4 regions of the Serratia sp. TSA_105.2 genome follow, and region 3 is predicted to be linked to each of the others. Evidence: predicted binding sites of a transcription regulator. Region 3 holds the regulator's gene; each other region holds the start of a gene.
The links. Region 3 encodes Fur, which represses iron uptake genes when iron is present. Its sites were predicted from a motif close to ATAATAATGAGAACNACTATCAA; they were not measured.
Positions count from the first base shown of each region.

Region 1 (3,823 bases), on a different contig from region 3:
TCCACACGCAGCGCGGATCCTGCAGCGTGACGTCGCGCTTGGCGAAGCCGTTCTCGTCGAACTGGTAGTTCCAGGTGGTTTTGTCGTACTTGCGGTTTTCCGCGTCGTAGCCGCTGAACAAGCCGTCTTCGAAGGCAAAGTCTTCCCGCACCAGCAGGCTGGCGTTGGTGTAGGCCTCGACGTATTCGCGGTTGAACTTGTTGTTGGTCATCAGATACAGCAATACGCCCGACAGGAAAGCGATGTCGGTCCCGGAGCGGATCGGCGTGTAGAAGTCCGCCACCGATGCGGTTCGGGTAAAGCGCGGATCGATTACGATCAGCTTGGCATTGTTGTGTATTTTGGCTTCCATCGCCCAGCGGAACCCCACCGGATGCGCTTCCGCCGCATTACCGCCCATGACGATAATCAAATTCGCGTTCTTGATATCAACCCAGTGGTTGGTCATCGCACCGCGACCAAATGTTGGAGCAAGACTTGCTACCGTTGGTCCGTGTCAGACACGCGCCTGGTTGTCTACGGCAAGCATGCCGAGAGCGCGACTAAATTTTTGCGACAGAAAACCGGTTTCGTTGCTGGCGGCCGAGGCGCACAGCATGCCGGTGGTCAGCCAACGGTTGACGGTAACGCCCTGATCGTTGGTTTTGATGAAGTTGGCGTCGCGGTCTTCTTTCACCAGCTTGGCGATGCGGGTGAAGGCGTCGTCCCAGCTGATGCGCTGCCATTTGTCCGACCCTGGCGCCCGGTATTCCGGGTACTTGAGGCGGCTTTCGCTGTGGATGAAATCAACCAGGCCGGCGCCTTTCGGGCAAAGCGCGCCGCGGTTTACCGGATGATCCGGATCCCCTTCGATATGGAAAATGCTTTCTTTGGCGTTTTTGGCGCCATCACCAAGGCTGTACATCAACAGCCCACAGCCGACGGAACAATACGTACAGGTATTACGGGTCTCGCGGGCGCGCAGCAGTTTGTACTGCCGGGTTTCCGCCAACGCCACGTCGGGGGCAAAGCCCAGCGCGGCCACCGTCGTTCCTGCCATACCGCCAGCGCAGATCTTAAAGAACTGCCTTCTGCTGACCTGCATGGGGGTCTCCTTTACTCTCGATTGTCACATTGTTCAAATGCGCCTGCCCGCTAGCGCGACAAACGCGAATGTCACTGTTGTTATGCTTGCTACGAACGCCGGCCATATTACCACAGCGTGCTTGTGGTTGTTACACACTCGTGCTCATTCAGTGAACGCATTGGCACATTTCGATACATTTCGGCGTTGGCGCTCCCTACAGTATAGAGAGTAACCCACGCGCCGGATCGACGGCTTGATGCGGCCATCCGCCGCCCTCTTCTATCAGTAAGTTAGCGCAGCGACCCGCTCATTAACCACACAGTTAACAGGGCATTGATAATCATTTTCAATATCATTTAATTAACTATAATGATCCGACTGCTTACGCGGTGCTCGCCCTTTGCGCCGCCCATACACCACTGGAGATGATGATTATGAGTTATTCACTGCCATCCCTGCCGTACGCTTACGACGCACTGGAACCGCATTTCGACAAGCAGACGATGGAAATCCATCACACCAAACACCACCAGACCTACGTCAACAACGCCAACACCGTGCTGGAAGCCTACCCTGAGCTGGCCAAATACAGCGTTGAAGAGCTGATCCAGGATCTGGATAAAGTGCCTGCCGACAAACGCACCTTCATGCGCAACAACGCCGGCGGCCACGCCAACCACAGCTTCTTCTGGAAAAACCTGAAAACCGGCACCACGCTGGGCGGCGATCTGAAAGCGGCCATCGAGCGCGATTTCGGCAGCGTTGAGAAATTCCAGGAAGAGTTCGAGAAAGCCGCAGCCACCCGCTTCGGTTCCGGTTGGGCCTGGCTGGTGCTGAAAGACGGCAAACTGGCCGTGGTGTCTACCGCTAACCAGGACAGCCCGCTGATGGGCGAAGCCGTCGCCGGCGCTTCCGGTTTCCCAATCATCGGCCTGGACGTGTGGGAACACGCTTACTACCTGAAATATCAGAACAAACGTCCTGACTACATCAAGGCGTTCTGGAACGTGGTCAACTGGGACGAAGCCGCCGCACGCTTCGCCGCGAAGAAGTAATTCGTCCCCGTTGATGAAGATGCCCGCCACCGGCGGGTATTTTTTTGCCTGAAATCCGCTAAAGTTTGACCACTTCTTGCCGATGGTTTGTTCAATTGACGTTCGCCCGGAGAAGGAAAAACGCTATGGCGGCATTGCAAACATTGGCAGGAAAGTTCACTCATCTCACCGTAGGTAAAAAGCTCGGTCTCGGCTTCGCGCTGTTGCTGCTGTTGGCGGTCGTCATCGCCGGCACCGGGGCGCAATATCTGCACATCATCGAATCCCGCGCCGATCGCATCGACTTCAGCAACCGGCTGAACGAGGAGATCAACCAGGCCAAATACAACCGCGCCATGTACGGCCAGACCTATCGGCCGGAGTACATTCAGAACAACCGCGCCAATATTGAGAACGCCGTCAAACTGATAGACCAGGGGCAGGCGCTGGACTGGGACGCCCAAAGCCGCAAGGATCTGCAGCGTCTGGTGACGCTGATCGGGGAATATCAGCAGCAGCAAAAAGTCTTTGAGCAGGCGGTCACGGCGAAAGACGCAGTGCGCCAGAGCTGGAACATGTCGGAAGTGCAGGCCAGCCTGAGCCAGGTGGAACGCCAGTTGACCAACGGCGATCTGCAGCTGGCCTTCATCCAGCTGAACCAGAAGCTGACCCAGGTGCGCTACGGCGCGCGCGGCCTGCTGCTGAGCCTGAACAAGGAAACCGAAGCCCCGCTGATGGCGGCCATCGACGACGCGCGCGACGCGGCCAACGCGCTGAGCCGCCGGGTCAGCGACGCGCAGCGCCCGCAGCTGCAGCCGCTGCTGGCCGCCCTGGACGATTACAAAAACCGCATCGCGGCTTACCTGCCGGCCTATGAGCACGAGCAGCAGATCAGCCGGCAGCTCGGCGAACGCGCGCAAGCGATCGGCATGCTGGTCAACGCCTTTATGCAGGACGAGCTGGTGCAGACGCACAACAACATCAATCTGGCGCAGCTGCAAATGGGCATCACCACCCTGATCGCCATCATCGCCGGGGTGCTTATCGCCTGGCGCATCACGCTGCAGATCACCCGTCCGCTGCACAGCACGCTGGCCATGGCGGAGCGCATCGCCGGCGGCGACCTGCGCCAGGCGCAGACCAGCACCCGCCGCGACGAGCTGGGGCAGTTGCTGAACGCGGTGGCGGCGATGAGCCAAAACCTGCGCACCATGATTGAGAAGATCCAGATGGGGGTCAGCCAGGTTTCTACCGCCTCTGCGGAAATCGCCGCCGGCAACACCGATCTCTCTTCCCGCACCGAGCAGCAGGCGGCGGCGGTCGAGGAAACCGCTGCCAGCATGGAACAGCTGACCGCCACGGTGAAACAGAACGCCGACAACGCCCATCACGCCAATCAGCTGGCCACCGACGCCTCGCAGACCGCGCAACAGGGCGGCAAGCTGGTGGAGAACGTGGTCAGCACTATGCGCGATATCTCCAGCAGCTCGCAGCGTATCGCCGAAATTACCACCCTGATCAACGGCATTGCCTTCCAGACCAATATCCTGGCGCTCAACGCCGCGGTAGAGGCGGCGCGCGCCGGCGAACAGGGCCGCGGCTTCTCGGTGGTCGCCAGCGAAGTGCGCAGCCTGGCGAGCCGCAGCGCCCAGGCGGCCAAGGAGATCGAAGGGCTGATCGCCGAATCGGTCAGCCGGGTGAAAACCGGCACCGAACTGGTGGA
Region 1 is NZ_JBQZFT010000006.1:140,873-144,695, forward strand. It holds gene fdnG (formate dehydrogenase-N subunit alpha) at 1-1,084, opposite strand, end outside; gene sodA (superoxide dismutase [Mn]) at 1,501-2,121, shown strand; gene ACUTSC_RS18275 (methyl-accepting chemotaxis protein) at 2,247-3,823, shown strand, end outside.
Region 1: the regulator Fur is predicted to act here: its motif matches at 1,400-1,422, upstream of sodA (superoxide dismutase [Mn]).

Region 2 (3,823 bases), on a different contig from region 3:
ACGATCATCGAAATGGCGTCATCCTCGCTGATGCCGCGCTGCAGGCAGTAGAACAGCTGGTCATCGCCGATCTTCGAGGTGGTGGCTTCGTGCTCCAGCTGAGCGCTGTTGTTGCGCGCTTCAACGTAAGGGAACGTGTGGGCACCGCTGTCCGGCCCGATCAGCATCGAGTCGCACTGGGTAAAGTTACGGGCGTTTTCCGCCCCCGGCAGGATTTTCACCAGGCCGCGATAGGTGTTCTCGCTGTGGCCGGCGGAGATGCCTTTGGCGATGATGGTCGACTTGGTGTTTTTGCCGATGTGGATCATCTTGGTGCCGGTGTCCGCCTGTTGATGGCCGCTGGTCAGCGCCACCGAGAAGAATTCACCGATCGAATTATCACCCTGCAGGATCACGCTCGGGTATTTCCAGGTGATGGCCGAGCCGGTTTCCGACTGGGTCCAGGACATTTTCGAGCCGGCGCCTTCGCACAGCGCGCGCTTGGTGACGAAGTTGAGGATGCCGCCCTTGCTCTCGCCGCCGGAGAACCAGTTTTGCACCGTCGAGTATTTCACTTCGGCGTCTTTATGCAGGATCACTTCCACCACCGCCGCGTGCAGCTGGTAGCTGTCGCGCACCGGGGCGGAGCAGCCTTCGATGTAGCTGACATAGCTGCCTTCGTCGGCGATCAGGATGGTGCGTTCGAACTGGCCGGTTTTCGCGGCGTTGATACGGAAATAGGTCGACAGCTCCATCGGGCAGCGCACGCCTTTCGGCACATAGACGAAGGTGCCGTCGGAGGCCACCGCGGCGTTCAGCGCGGCGAAGAAGTTATCGTTGGAGGGCACCACGCGCCCCAGGTACTGACGCACCAGATCCGGGTATTCCTGGATCGCTTCGCCGAACGAGCAGAAGATCACCCCGCTCTCCGCCAGTTTTTCACGGTAAGTGGTAGCGACCGAGACCGAGTCGAAGATGGCGTCCACCGCCACCTCGCTGCCCTCGCGCACCGGCACGCCGAGCTGATTGAACGCCAGCTCCACTTCGCTGGTCAGGTAATCTTTTTCCGTCGCCGCGCCCGGTTGCTGCTCGGCGCCGGGTTGCGAACCGCAGGCGTCGTCGCAGCTGCCGCAGGAGGGCGCCGAATAGTAACTGTAGTCCTGGTAGTTCAGGCGATCGTAATTGGCCTTCAGCCAGTGCGGCTCTTCCATCTGCAGCCAGGCGCGGTAGGCCTCGAGGCGGAATTCAAGCATCCACTCGGGTTCGTTGCGCTTGGCCGAGATGGCGCGCACCACCTCTTCGTTGATGCCTTTGGCCAACTCATCGGTTGCCAGCTGGGTGAAGAAACCTTCTTTGTAGCGACCTTCGCTGACCCAAGCCTGCACTTCATTAGGCATTTCTACATTGCTTCGTGTCATGTTGATTGCATCGCTCAAACGCCAAAGCTCTCGCCGCACCCGCAGGCATGCTGAGCTTTAGGGTTGTTGAATTTGAATATCTGATTCAGCCCTTCGCGGACGTAATCTACCGTGGTGCCATCGATGAACGGCATGGCTTTCAGCGGCACATAGAGTTTGGCGCCGTCGCGCTCAAACAGCAGATCTTCATCGGCGGGTTCGCGGGTCAGATCCAGCACATAGGCAAAGCCGGCGCAGCCGGATTGTTTCACCCCTAGCTGCAGCCCTTTCACCTGCGGATCCTGCTGCATCAGTTTCGTTATTTGTCGTACGGCGCTATCGCTGAGCGAAATGCCTTGCCAGACATTTTCATCCAGAGAAAAAGTGCCGACATTTTCCGTTTGCATAGGGTCTACCTCACACTCGTGTTTGGCCACAGCCAATCTGGGTTGCTTATATGTTAGTGATAACGATTATCACTTCAACCGTTTGTTTTGCGGGGGTATCCGCCGCGAGCGCGGTTTTTCGCTGCGGCGCGCGGCAAGCCAGCGGGACACCCGTGGCGGCTTGCGGCGTCTGGCGGCAAGGTGTGCATGCTATCCCTATGAATTCGTTATCTATCCTGCATCATCGTACCGCACTCCCCGGTGGCCCGTCAGCGTTACAGCGCCGCGGTACGTTGCCGATCTAAACATTCATAGAAAATACCTATTTCTGCATTCTGTCTGTCGTAAATGTGCGTTTATCGGCATTTCGTGGCGCAACGCAAGCGCGCACCCTCAGGTTAAAGTTTAGTCGCTCAGGATTAAGTTGGGTCGTCGGCGGCCTTTTACACCCCGCGCGATGAAAAAACGCCACGCCGGGGATTGATCGGCAACGCGGCAGTTTATATGATAATGATTATCATTCAATTGTAATTTGAGCGCGAAGCCAATGACTCTTTCGATCAACGCATGGTTGCTGGGCAAGATTGATGACTACAAATTCAGCGTGCGCGACGCCACGGTGGACTTTTACATGGCCGAAGCGGCGCTGCGGCGCCCGGAATGCAATATCGACCACCTGAAGCGGTATAACAGCGTCAGCCTCACCATGGCCAATCTGTGCCTGGAAAACGGCGACGATGACAGCTATCTGCACGCGCTCAGCAAGCTGCATAACCGGCTGATCGTCGAAATCAACAACCCGCAGCGCTGCCAGCTGTTTCGGGTGCAAAGCTACCACTTCGCCCGCCACACGCTGACGCTGATCTGCCAAAAATATGCAATGGAGGGCACCTGGGAGAAGGCGAACGCGTTTCAGAAGGACTTCGTCAAACGCGTGCCGTTTCAGCTGTAAGGCTAAAAGCTCCGCAGGCCGACGGCCTGCGGAAAGTGGCGGGGATCAGTCGATGACCGCCGTGGTCAGGCGCGAGGTGCAGCACAGCCGATCTCGCGCGTCGAAGATCTCGATTTGCCACACCTGATGGCGACGGCCGACGTGCAGTGCGCGGCACACCCCGCGCACCTGGCCATCGAATACCGCGCGCAGGTGGTTGGCGTTGATCTCCAGCCCCACCACTTTCTGCTCGCCTTCGCTGCACAGGTAACCGGCCATCGATCCCATCGATTCCGCCAGCACCACCGATGCCCCGCCGTGCAACAGCCCGAACGGCTGCCGGGTGCGGCCGTCGACCGGCATGGTGGCCTCGAGGAAATCTTCGCCCAGCTGGGTAAACTCGATGCCCACATGGCTGACCATGCAGCCGTCGCCAGCGCGGTTCAGCTGGTCCAGCGATGTTTCACGTTTCCACAATTTCACTCAATCATCTCCAGAAGTGCCTGTAATGGGTGGCGCACGCCATTGCCCTCGATGCGTTTCACCTGGCTGCGGCAGGAATAGCCGGTCGCCAGGCAGCGCTGCCGCGGCAAACGCTGCAGCGTCGGATGCCATGATAGCTCATAAATGCCGAGCGAGTTTTGCAGGTTCTTGGCTTCATGGCCGTAAGTGCCCGCCATGCCGCAACAGCCGACGCTGACGTTCTCCAGTTTGGCGCCGAAGCGGGCGAAGATCGCCGCCCACTGTTGGCCGCTGGCCGGCAGCGCGGTGGTTTCGGTGCAGTGGCCGAACAGATACCACGGCTCGCCGGTCGCCGGCTGTTCGGCGCGATCCGCGATCCGCTGTTGCAGCCATTCATGCACCAGTTGCACCTGGAAATCGCCGCGTTCGGCGCCGAGGATCTCGCGGTATTCGTCGCGGTAGCACAGCACCAGCGCCGGATCGACGCCCACCAGCGGCATATCGAGCTGCGCCACGCGGTTGAGGAAATCGGCGGTTTTTCGCGCGGTGCGGGCAAAGCGCGTTAGGAAACCTTTCACATGCTGCGCCTTGCCGTTTGGCGAGAACGGCAGCAGTACCGGTTTATAGCCAAGCTTTTCCACCAGCCGGACAAAGTCCGCCACCACTTT
Region 2 is NZ_JBQZFT010000001.1:864,953-868,775, forward strand. It holds gene sufB (Fe-S cluster assembly protein SufB) at 1-1,397, opposite strand, end outside; gene sufA (Fe-S cluster assembly scaffold SufA) at 1,412-1,783, opposite strand; gene ACUTSC_RS03920 (hypothetical protein) at 2,310-2,714, shown strand; gene menI (1,4-dihydroxy-2-naphthoyl-CoA hydrolase) at 2,760-3,176, opposite strand; gene ydiJ (D-2-hydroxyglutarate dehydrogenase YdiJ) at 3,173-3,823, opposite strand, start outside.
Region 2: the regulator Fur is predicted to act here: its motif matches at 1,834-1,856, upstream of sufA (Fe-S cluster assembly scaffold SufA).

Region 3 (3,823 bases):
CCGACCTCTAAATTCAGCGGTTTCCCGGCCGGTAAGGCGGTGGAAATCCCGGTGGTCGCCGAATACTGGCAGCTGTTCAGAAACGACTTCCTGCCGCGCTGGTATGCCACGTCCGGCGACGCCAAGCCGAAAATGCTGGCGAATACCGACACCGAAAACCTGGACCAGTTCGTGGCGCCGTTCACCGGCGACCAGTGGAAGCGCACCAAGGACGACAAAAACATTCTGATGACGCCGGCTTCGCGCTTTGTCAGCAATGCCGACTTGCAGACGCTGTCTGCCGGCGCGCTGCGCGGCCAGATCGTGCCGACGCCGATGCAGGTGAAAGTGCACGCGCAGGACGTCGATCTGCGCAAAGGGGTATCGCCGGATCTGAGCACGCTGGTCAAGCCGGCGGCGGACGTCGTCAACCAACGCTTCGCGCTGCTGGGCGTGCCGGTTCAGGCCAACGGCTATCCGATCAAGACCGACATCCAGCCGGGCAAGTTTAAAGGCGCGATGGCGGTGCCGGGCGCCTATGAGCTGAAAATCGGCAAGAAAGAAGCGCGGGTGATCGGCTTCGATCAGGCTGGGGTGTTCTACGGGCTGCAGTCGATCCTGTCGTTAGTGCCGAGCGACGGCAGCGGCAAGATCGCCACGCTGGACGCCAGCGATGCGCCGCGCTTCCAGTATCGCGGCATTTTCCTCGACGTAGCGCGCAACTTCCATAAGAAGGACGCGGTGCTGCGCCTGCTGGATCAGATGGCGGCCTACAAGCTCAACAAATTCCACTTCCACCTGAGCGATGACGAAGGCTGGCGCATCGAGATCCCCGGTTTGCCTGAGCTGACGGAGGTCGGTGGCCAGCGCTGCCACGATCTGAGCGAAACCACCTGCCTGCTGCCGCAGTACGGCCAGGGGCCGGACGTCTACGGTGGCTTCTTCAGCCGTCAGGACTATATTGACATCATCAAATACGCCCAGGCGCGCCAGATTGAAGTGATCCCGGAGATCGACATGCCGGCACACGCCCGCGCCGCGGTGGTCTCGATGGAAGCGCGCTATAAAAAGCTGCATGCCGCCGGCAAAGAGCAGGAGGCCAACGAATTCCGCCTGGTGGATCCGACCGATACCTCCAACACCACCTCCGTACAGTTCTTTAACCGCCAGAGCTACCTGAACCCGTGCCTGGATTCTTCCCAGCGCTTTGTCGACAAGGTGATCGGCGAGATCGCCCAGATGCATAAAGAGGCCGGCCAGCCGATCAAGACCTGGCACTTCGGCGGCGACGAAGCGAAAAACATTCGCCTGGGTGCCGGCTACACCGACAAGGCGAAACCGGAGCCGGGCAAAGGCATCATCGATCAGAGCAACGAAGACAAGCCGTGGGCCAAGTCGCAGGTGTGCCAGACGATGATCAAAGAAGGCAAGGTGGCCGACATGGAGCATCTGCCGAGCTACTTTGGCCAAGAGGTCAGCAAGCTGGTGAAGGCGCATGGCATCGACAGAATGCAGGCCTGGCAGGATGGCCTGAAAGACGCCGAGAACGCGAAGGCGTTCGCCACCTCGCGCGTGGGCGTCAACTTCTGGGATACCCTGTACTGGGGCGGTTTCGATAGCGTCAACGACTGGGCCAACAAAGGGTATGAAGTGGTGGTTTCCAACCCGGACTACGTCTATATGGACTTCCCTTACGAGGTGAACCCGGACGAGCGCGGTTACTACTGGGGCACCCGCTTCAGCGACGAGCGCAAGGTGTTCAGCTTCGCGCCGGACAACATGCCACAGAACGCGGAAACCTCGGTCGACCGCGACGGCAACCACTTCAACGCCAAGAGCGACAAGCCGTGGCCGGGTGCCTACGGGCTGTCCGCTCAGCTGTGGAGCGAAACCCAGCGCACCGATCCGCAGATGGAATACATGATCTTCCCACGCGCGCTGTCAGTGGCTGAACGCGCCTGGCACCGCGCCGGTTGGGAGCAGGACTATCGCGCCGGCCGCGAATACAAAGGCGGGGAAACCCACTTTGTCGATACCAAGACGCTGGAGAAAGACTGGCTGCGCTTCGCCAATATCCTGGGGCAGCGTGAACTGGCCAAGCTGGACAAGGGCGGCGTCGCTTATCGTCTGCCGGTGCCGGGCGCACGCGTAGCGGGCGGCAAGCTGGAGGCGAATATCGCGCTGCCGGGGTTGGGCATCGAGTACTCCACCGACGGCGGCAAGCAGTGGCAGCGCTATGACGCCAAGGCCAAGCCGGCGATCTCCGGTGAAGTGCAGGTGCGTTCGGTCAGCCCGGACGGCAAACGCTACAGCCGCGCCGAGAAGGTCTAGGCCCGGTGCAATGGCCTGCTGCCCTGGCGGCGGCCGTATAACGAAGGGGGAATGCGTTCGCCCGCGCGTGTCGGCGTAGGGCGGACGTTGTAGTGAGAGTAGTACGTGGAGTCGCTGTGCCGCTGCAATTGTGATATTTCATGACATGATTTTCCCCGGCCTGTCCGGGGATTTTTTTGTCTGCTGCACAGCGGGCATAAAAAAACCGCCTCGGTGTGAGGCGGTTTTTCATAGCCGGTCAGGCTTATTTCTTGTCGTGCAGCGTTTCGTCTTCGCGGCAGTCACCGGTTTCGCAGTGGCCGTACAGATACAGGCTGTGGTTGGTGAGCTTGATGCCGTGTTGCTTGGCGATATCACGCTGGCGCACTTCGATGGATTCGTCGCTGAATTCGATCACTTTGCCGCAGTCCAGGCAAATAAGATGATCGTGGTGATGCTGTTGGGTCAGCTCGAACACGGACTTGCCGCCTTCGAAATTGTGACGTGTCACAATGCCCGCATCGTCAAACTGGTTCAGTACGCGATAAACCGTTGCCAGCCCGATCTCTTCGCCCATATCAATCAGTTTTTTGTACAAATCTTCCGCACTGACGTGATGGCATTCCGGATTTTGCAGTACTTCCAGGATTTTGAGTCGCGGAAGCGTGACTTTTAAGCCGGCCTTCTTCAATGCGATGTTGTTGTCGGTCATGCGAATTCAGTCCTGTTACTATGCTAATCAAGTTGAGGCGTACTCGCCTGTGGCATCGGTCGGCACAAAGAGTTAATGCGTCTCATTATAGAACCGGTTGTACTAAATGGAAACCGCCGGTTGTTAACAAAGATATAATTGCACTATTGCATGTTTTGCATGCAACGCCTTGATGGATGGGATAAACCGATATCTCAGTCTACCGTGACGGGGTGGGAAGTTACAAATCTGTAGCTTCTATCGCAGCAATCCCTGCTGCCGATGACGGCCCTGTGGGCACACTATGCACTTTACAGGGCCTTTGTTCAACCTTTCGCCAGTGCCGGGGCTTAGCCGACGATATCGGCCAGGCTCAGCTCTTCGACGATCTGTTTGACCCAAGCGTCCACGCGCTCGTTGGTCAGCTCCGGCTGACGGTCTTCGTCGATCGCCAAACCGATGAAGTGGTCGTCGTCCGCCAGGCCTTTGGAGGCCTCGAAGTGGTAGCCTTTGGTCGGCCAGTGGCCCACGATGGCCGCGCCGCGCGGTTCGATGATGTCGCGAATGGTGCCCATCGCGTCACAGAAGTATTCCGCGTAGTCTTCCTGGTCGCCGCAGCCGAACAGCGCCACCAGTTTGCCGTTGAAGTCGACTTCTTCCAGCGTCGGGAAGAAATCATCCCAGTCACACTGCGCTTCACCGTAATACCAGGTCGGGATACCCAGCAGCAGGATATCGAACCCTTCCAGGTCTTCTTTGCTGCTTTTAGCGATGTCATGCACTTCAGAGACGTCGTCGCCAAACTGTTTCTGGAGAATTTTCTGGATCATTTTGGCAATGTTT
Region 3 is NZ_JBQZFT010000002.1:619,997-623,819, reverse strand. It holds gene ACUTSC_RS09385 (family 20 glycosylhydrolase) at 1-2,310, shown strand, start outside; gene fur (ferric iron uptake transcriptional regulator) at 2,555-3,001, opposite strand; gene fldA (flavodoxin FldA) at 3,331-3,823, opposite strand, start outside.

Region 4 (3,823 bases), on a different contig from region 3:
ACCGGGCAAGCGGCCAAAGCCGCCGCCATCGTCGCGGCGCTGTGCATCAAACACCACGTGGAGCTGGTGGCCATCGGCAACGGCACCGCTTCGCGTGAGACCGAGCGCTTCTATCTCGACCTGCAAAAGCAGTTCGGCGAGGTCCGGGCGCAGAAAGTGATCGTCAGCGAAGCGGGCGCGTCGGTGTACTCCGCGTCCGAACTGGCGGCGCTGGAATTCCCGGATCTCGACGTGTCGCTGCGCGGCGCGGTATCCATTGCCCGTCGCCTGCAGGATCCGCTGGCGGAGCTGGTGAAGATCGATCCGAAATCCATCGGCGTCGGCCAGTATCAGCACGACGTCAGCCAGAGCCAGTTGGCGAAGAAGCTGGACTCGGTGGTGGAAGACTGCGTGAACGCCGTCGGCGTCGATCTGAACACCGCGTCGGTGCCGCTGCTGACCCGCGTGGCCGGCCTGACGCGCATGATGGCGCAGAACATCGTCAACTGGCGCGACGAGAACGGCCGCTTCAGCAACCGTGAACAGCTGCTGAAGGTCAGCCGCCTGGGGCCGAAAGCCTTCGAACAGTGCGCCGGCTTCCTGCGTATCAACCACGGCGACAACCCGCTGGATGCCTCCACCGTTCACCCGGAAGCCTACCCGGTGGTGCAGCGCATTCTGGCCGCCACCGAGCAGGCGCTGCAGGATCTGATGGGCAATGCTTCGGCGGTGCGCAGCCTGAAAGCGGTCGATTTCACCGACGACAAGTTCGGCGTGCCGACGGTCACCGATATCCTGAAAGAGCTGGAGAAACCGGGCCGTGACCCGCGTCCGGAGTTCAAAACCGCAACCTTTGCCGAAGGCGTGGAAACCCTCAACGATCTGCAGGTGGGCATGATCCTGGAAGGGTCGGTCACCAACGTCACCAACTTCGGCGCCTTCGTGGATATCGGCGTGCATCAGGACGGCCTGGTGCACATCTCCTCGCTGGCAGACAAGTTCGTCGAAGATCCGCACACCGTGGTGAAGGCCGGCGACATCGTCAAAGTGAAGGTGATGGAGGTCGATCTGCAGCGTAAACGCATCGCGCTGAGCATGCGCCTGGATGAGCAGCCGGGCGAAGGTTCACCGCGCCGCGGCGGCAACACGCCTGCACAGACGCGCGACAACGCCAACCGTTCGGCAGGCGGCAACAAGGCCAAACCGCGCAACGCGGCGCCGGCCGGCAACAGCGCCATGGGCGACGCGCTGGCGGCGGCGTTCGGTAAGAAACGCTAAGTCGGAACCGACAGGGCGGAGCCTGCTCCGCCCTTTCCGATGAATAAAACTTGCGGCATTTCTTGACCCGCCTCAATAAACCGTCATCTTTTTATTTCCCGTTCCTGCGTAACCGCCCTCCCATTATTCAGGCAACAAAAATTCCTTCTGCAGCCATTTATTAACAACTTCGTTAACACGCATTTTTCATCTTGCGAATTGTGAGAGAAACACAAATGGTTACCGCTCGCATTACGGTGGAATAATGTTATCAAATTGCCTTTCGGTGGAAATAAATAAAGGGAAAACATCATCGATATTTGCAAATGAGAGAACTCAGCTACAAATACGTAACTGATTTAACTCGACATTCTCATTTGTTCCCACTCGCCAGCGGTGGTAAAACGTCGTTAATCAAGACAGCGCCATCAAAAACTGTCGTCGCCATAATAATTGGTTACAATACCCTTACTTTTTGTATTGAACGCGATAATGATAATTACTATTATTTGCGCTCATTTTATTGCATGACCTTATGGATGAATACCGCCGACGGCGTGGCATTTTCGCCGGCAACGTCCAATTATCATCAGCCCGATGTTCATCGGCACCCGGAAGGTTAATCACATGCAGCTTCAACCTAAACGCACGTATAAGATTGTCGGCTTTTCCGGTGAAATTGCGCCGGCCTACCGCCAGAAACTGTTATCACTCGGCATGCTGCCCGGCTCTTCATTCGACGTGGTGCGCGTCGCGCCGCTGGGCGATCCGATAGAAATTAAAACTCGCCGCGTCAGCCTGGTGCTGCGCAGGAAGGATCTGGCGCTGCTGCAGCTCGACGGCCAGCCCTGACCTCCATTTGCCGACGCGCTCTTGCGCCGGCGCTGTTCTCCTTGAAGACGACACGCTGAACTATGAAAAAACTCACCATCGGCTTAATCGGTAATCCGAACTCCGGCAAAACCACGCTGTTCAACCAACTGACCGGCGCACGCCAACGGGTCGGCAACTGGGCGGGCGTGACGGTCGAACGCAAAGAAGGCCATTTCACCACCCCGCAGTCCGACGTGCGGCTGGTCGATTTGCCCGGCACCTACTCCCTGACCACCATTTCAGAGCAAACCTCGCTCGATGAGCAGATCGCCTGCCACTACATTTTGAGCGGCGACGCCGATCTGCTGATCAACGTGGTCGACGCCTCCAATCTGGAGCGCAACCTCTACCTGACGCTGCAATTGCTGGAGCTGGGCATCCCCTGCATCGTGGCGCTGAACATGCTCGACATCGCCACAAGCCAGCATATCGATATCGACGTCGCCGCGCTGTCGGCGCGCCTCGGCTGCCCGGTAGTGCCAATGATCTCCACCCGCGCCGACGGCATCGGCGTGCTGAAACAGATGATCGACAATCATCGCATCAACGAACAGCAGGCGCTGGTGAACTATCCGCCGCTGTTGCTGAAAGCGGTCGCCACGCTGAGCGACGCCATGCCGCAAACGCTGCCGGCGGTGCAGCGCCGCTGGCTGGCATTGCAAATGCTGGAAGGCGACATCTACAGCCATCGGCTGGCCGGTCCCGCCGTCGCGCTGCTGCCTGCGGCCATTCAGGCATTGCAACAGCAGGAGCAAGAAGACCCGGCGCTGGTGATCGCCGACGCGCGCTACCAGTCTATCGCCACCCTGTGCGATGCGGTCAGCAACTCGCAGCAGGCGATGCCCAACCGCCTGACCGAGCTGCTGGATAAAGTGATCCTCAACCGCTGGCTGGGCGTGCCGATCTTCCTGCTGGTGATGTACCTGATGTTCCTGCTGGCGATCAACATCGGCGGCGCGCTGCAGCCGATCTTCGATATCGGCTCGGCGGCGATCTTCATTCAGGGCATTCAGTGGCTCGGCTACACCCTGCACTTCCCCGACTGGCTGACCGTTTTCCTGGCGCAGGGCGTCGGCGGCGGCATCAACACCGTGCTGCCGCTGGTGCCGCAGATCGGCATGATGTACCTGTTCCTGTCCTTCCTGGAGGATTCCGGCTACATGGCACGCGCGGCGTTCGTGATGGATCGCCTGATGCAGGCGCTCGGGCTGCCGGGCAAATCCTTCGTGCCGCTGATCGTCGGCTTCGGCTGCAATGTGCCGTCCATCATGGGCGCCCGGACGCTGGACGCCCAGCGCGAGCGCCTGATCACCATCATGATGGCGCCGTTTATGTCGTGCGGTGCCCGTCTGGCGATCTTTGCGGTGTTCGCCGCCGCCTTCTTCGGTCAGGACGGCGCCGGGGTGGTATTCTCGCTGTACATGCTCGGCATTGCGGTGGCGATCCTCACCGGTCTGGTGCTCAAATACACCCTCATGCGCGGCGAAGCCTCGCCGTTCGTGATGGAGCTGCCGGTCTACCATGTGCCGCACCTGAAAAGCCTGCTGCTGCAAACCTGGCAGCGGTTGAAAGGCTTCGTGTTGCGCGCCGGTAAGGTGATCGTGGTGGCCAGCATATTCATCGGCGGCCTGAACAGCTTCTCGTTCAGCGGCAAGACAGTCGACAACATCAACGACTCCGCGCTGGCCTCGGTCTCCAAAGTGCTGACGCCGCT
Region 4 is NZ_JBQZFT010000009.1:33,116-36,938, forward strand. It holds gene ACUTSC_RS20680 (Tex-like N-terminal domain-containing protein) at 1-1,257, shown strand, start outside; gene feoA (ferrous iron transporter A) at 1,864-2,088, shown strand; gene feoB (Fe(2+) transporter permease subunit FeoB) at 2,151-3,823, shown strand, end outside.
Region 4: the regulator Fur is predicted to act here: its motif matches at 1,723-1,745, upstream of feoA (ferrous iron transporter A).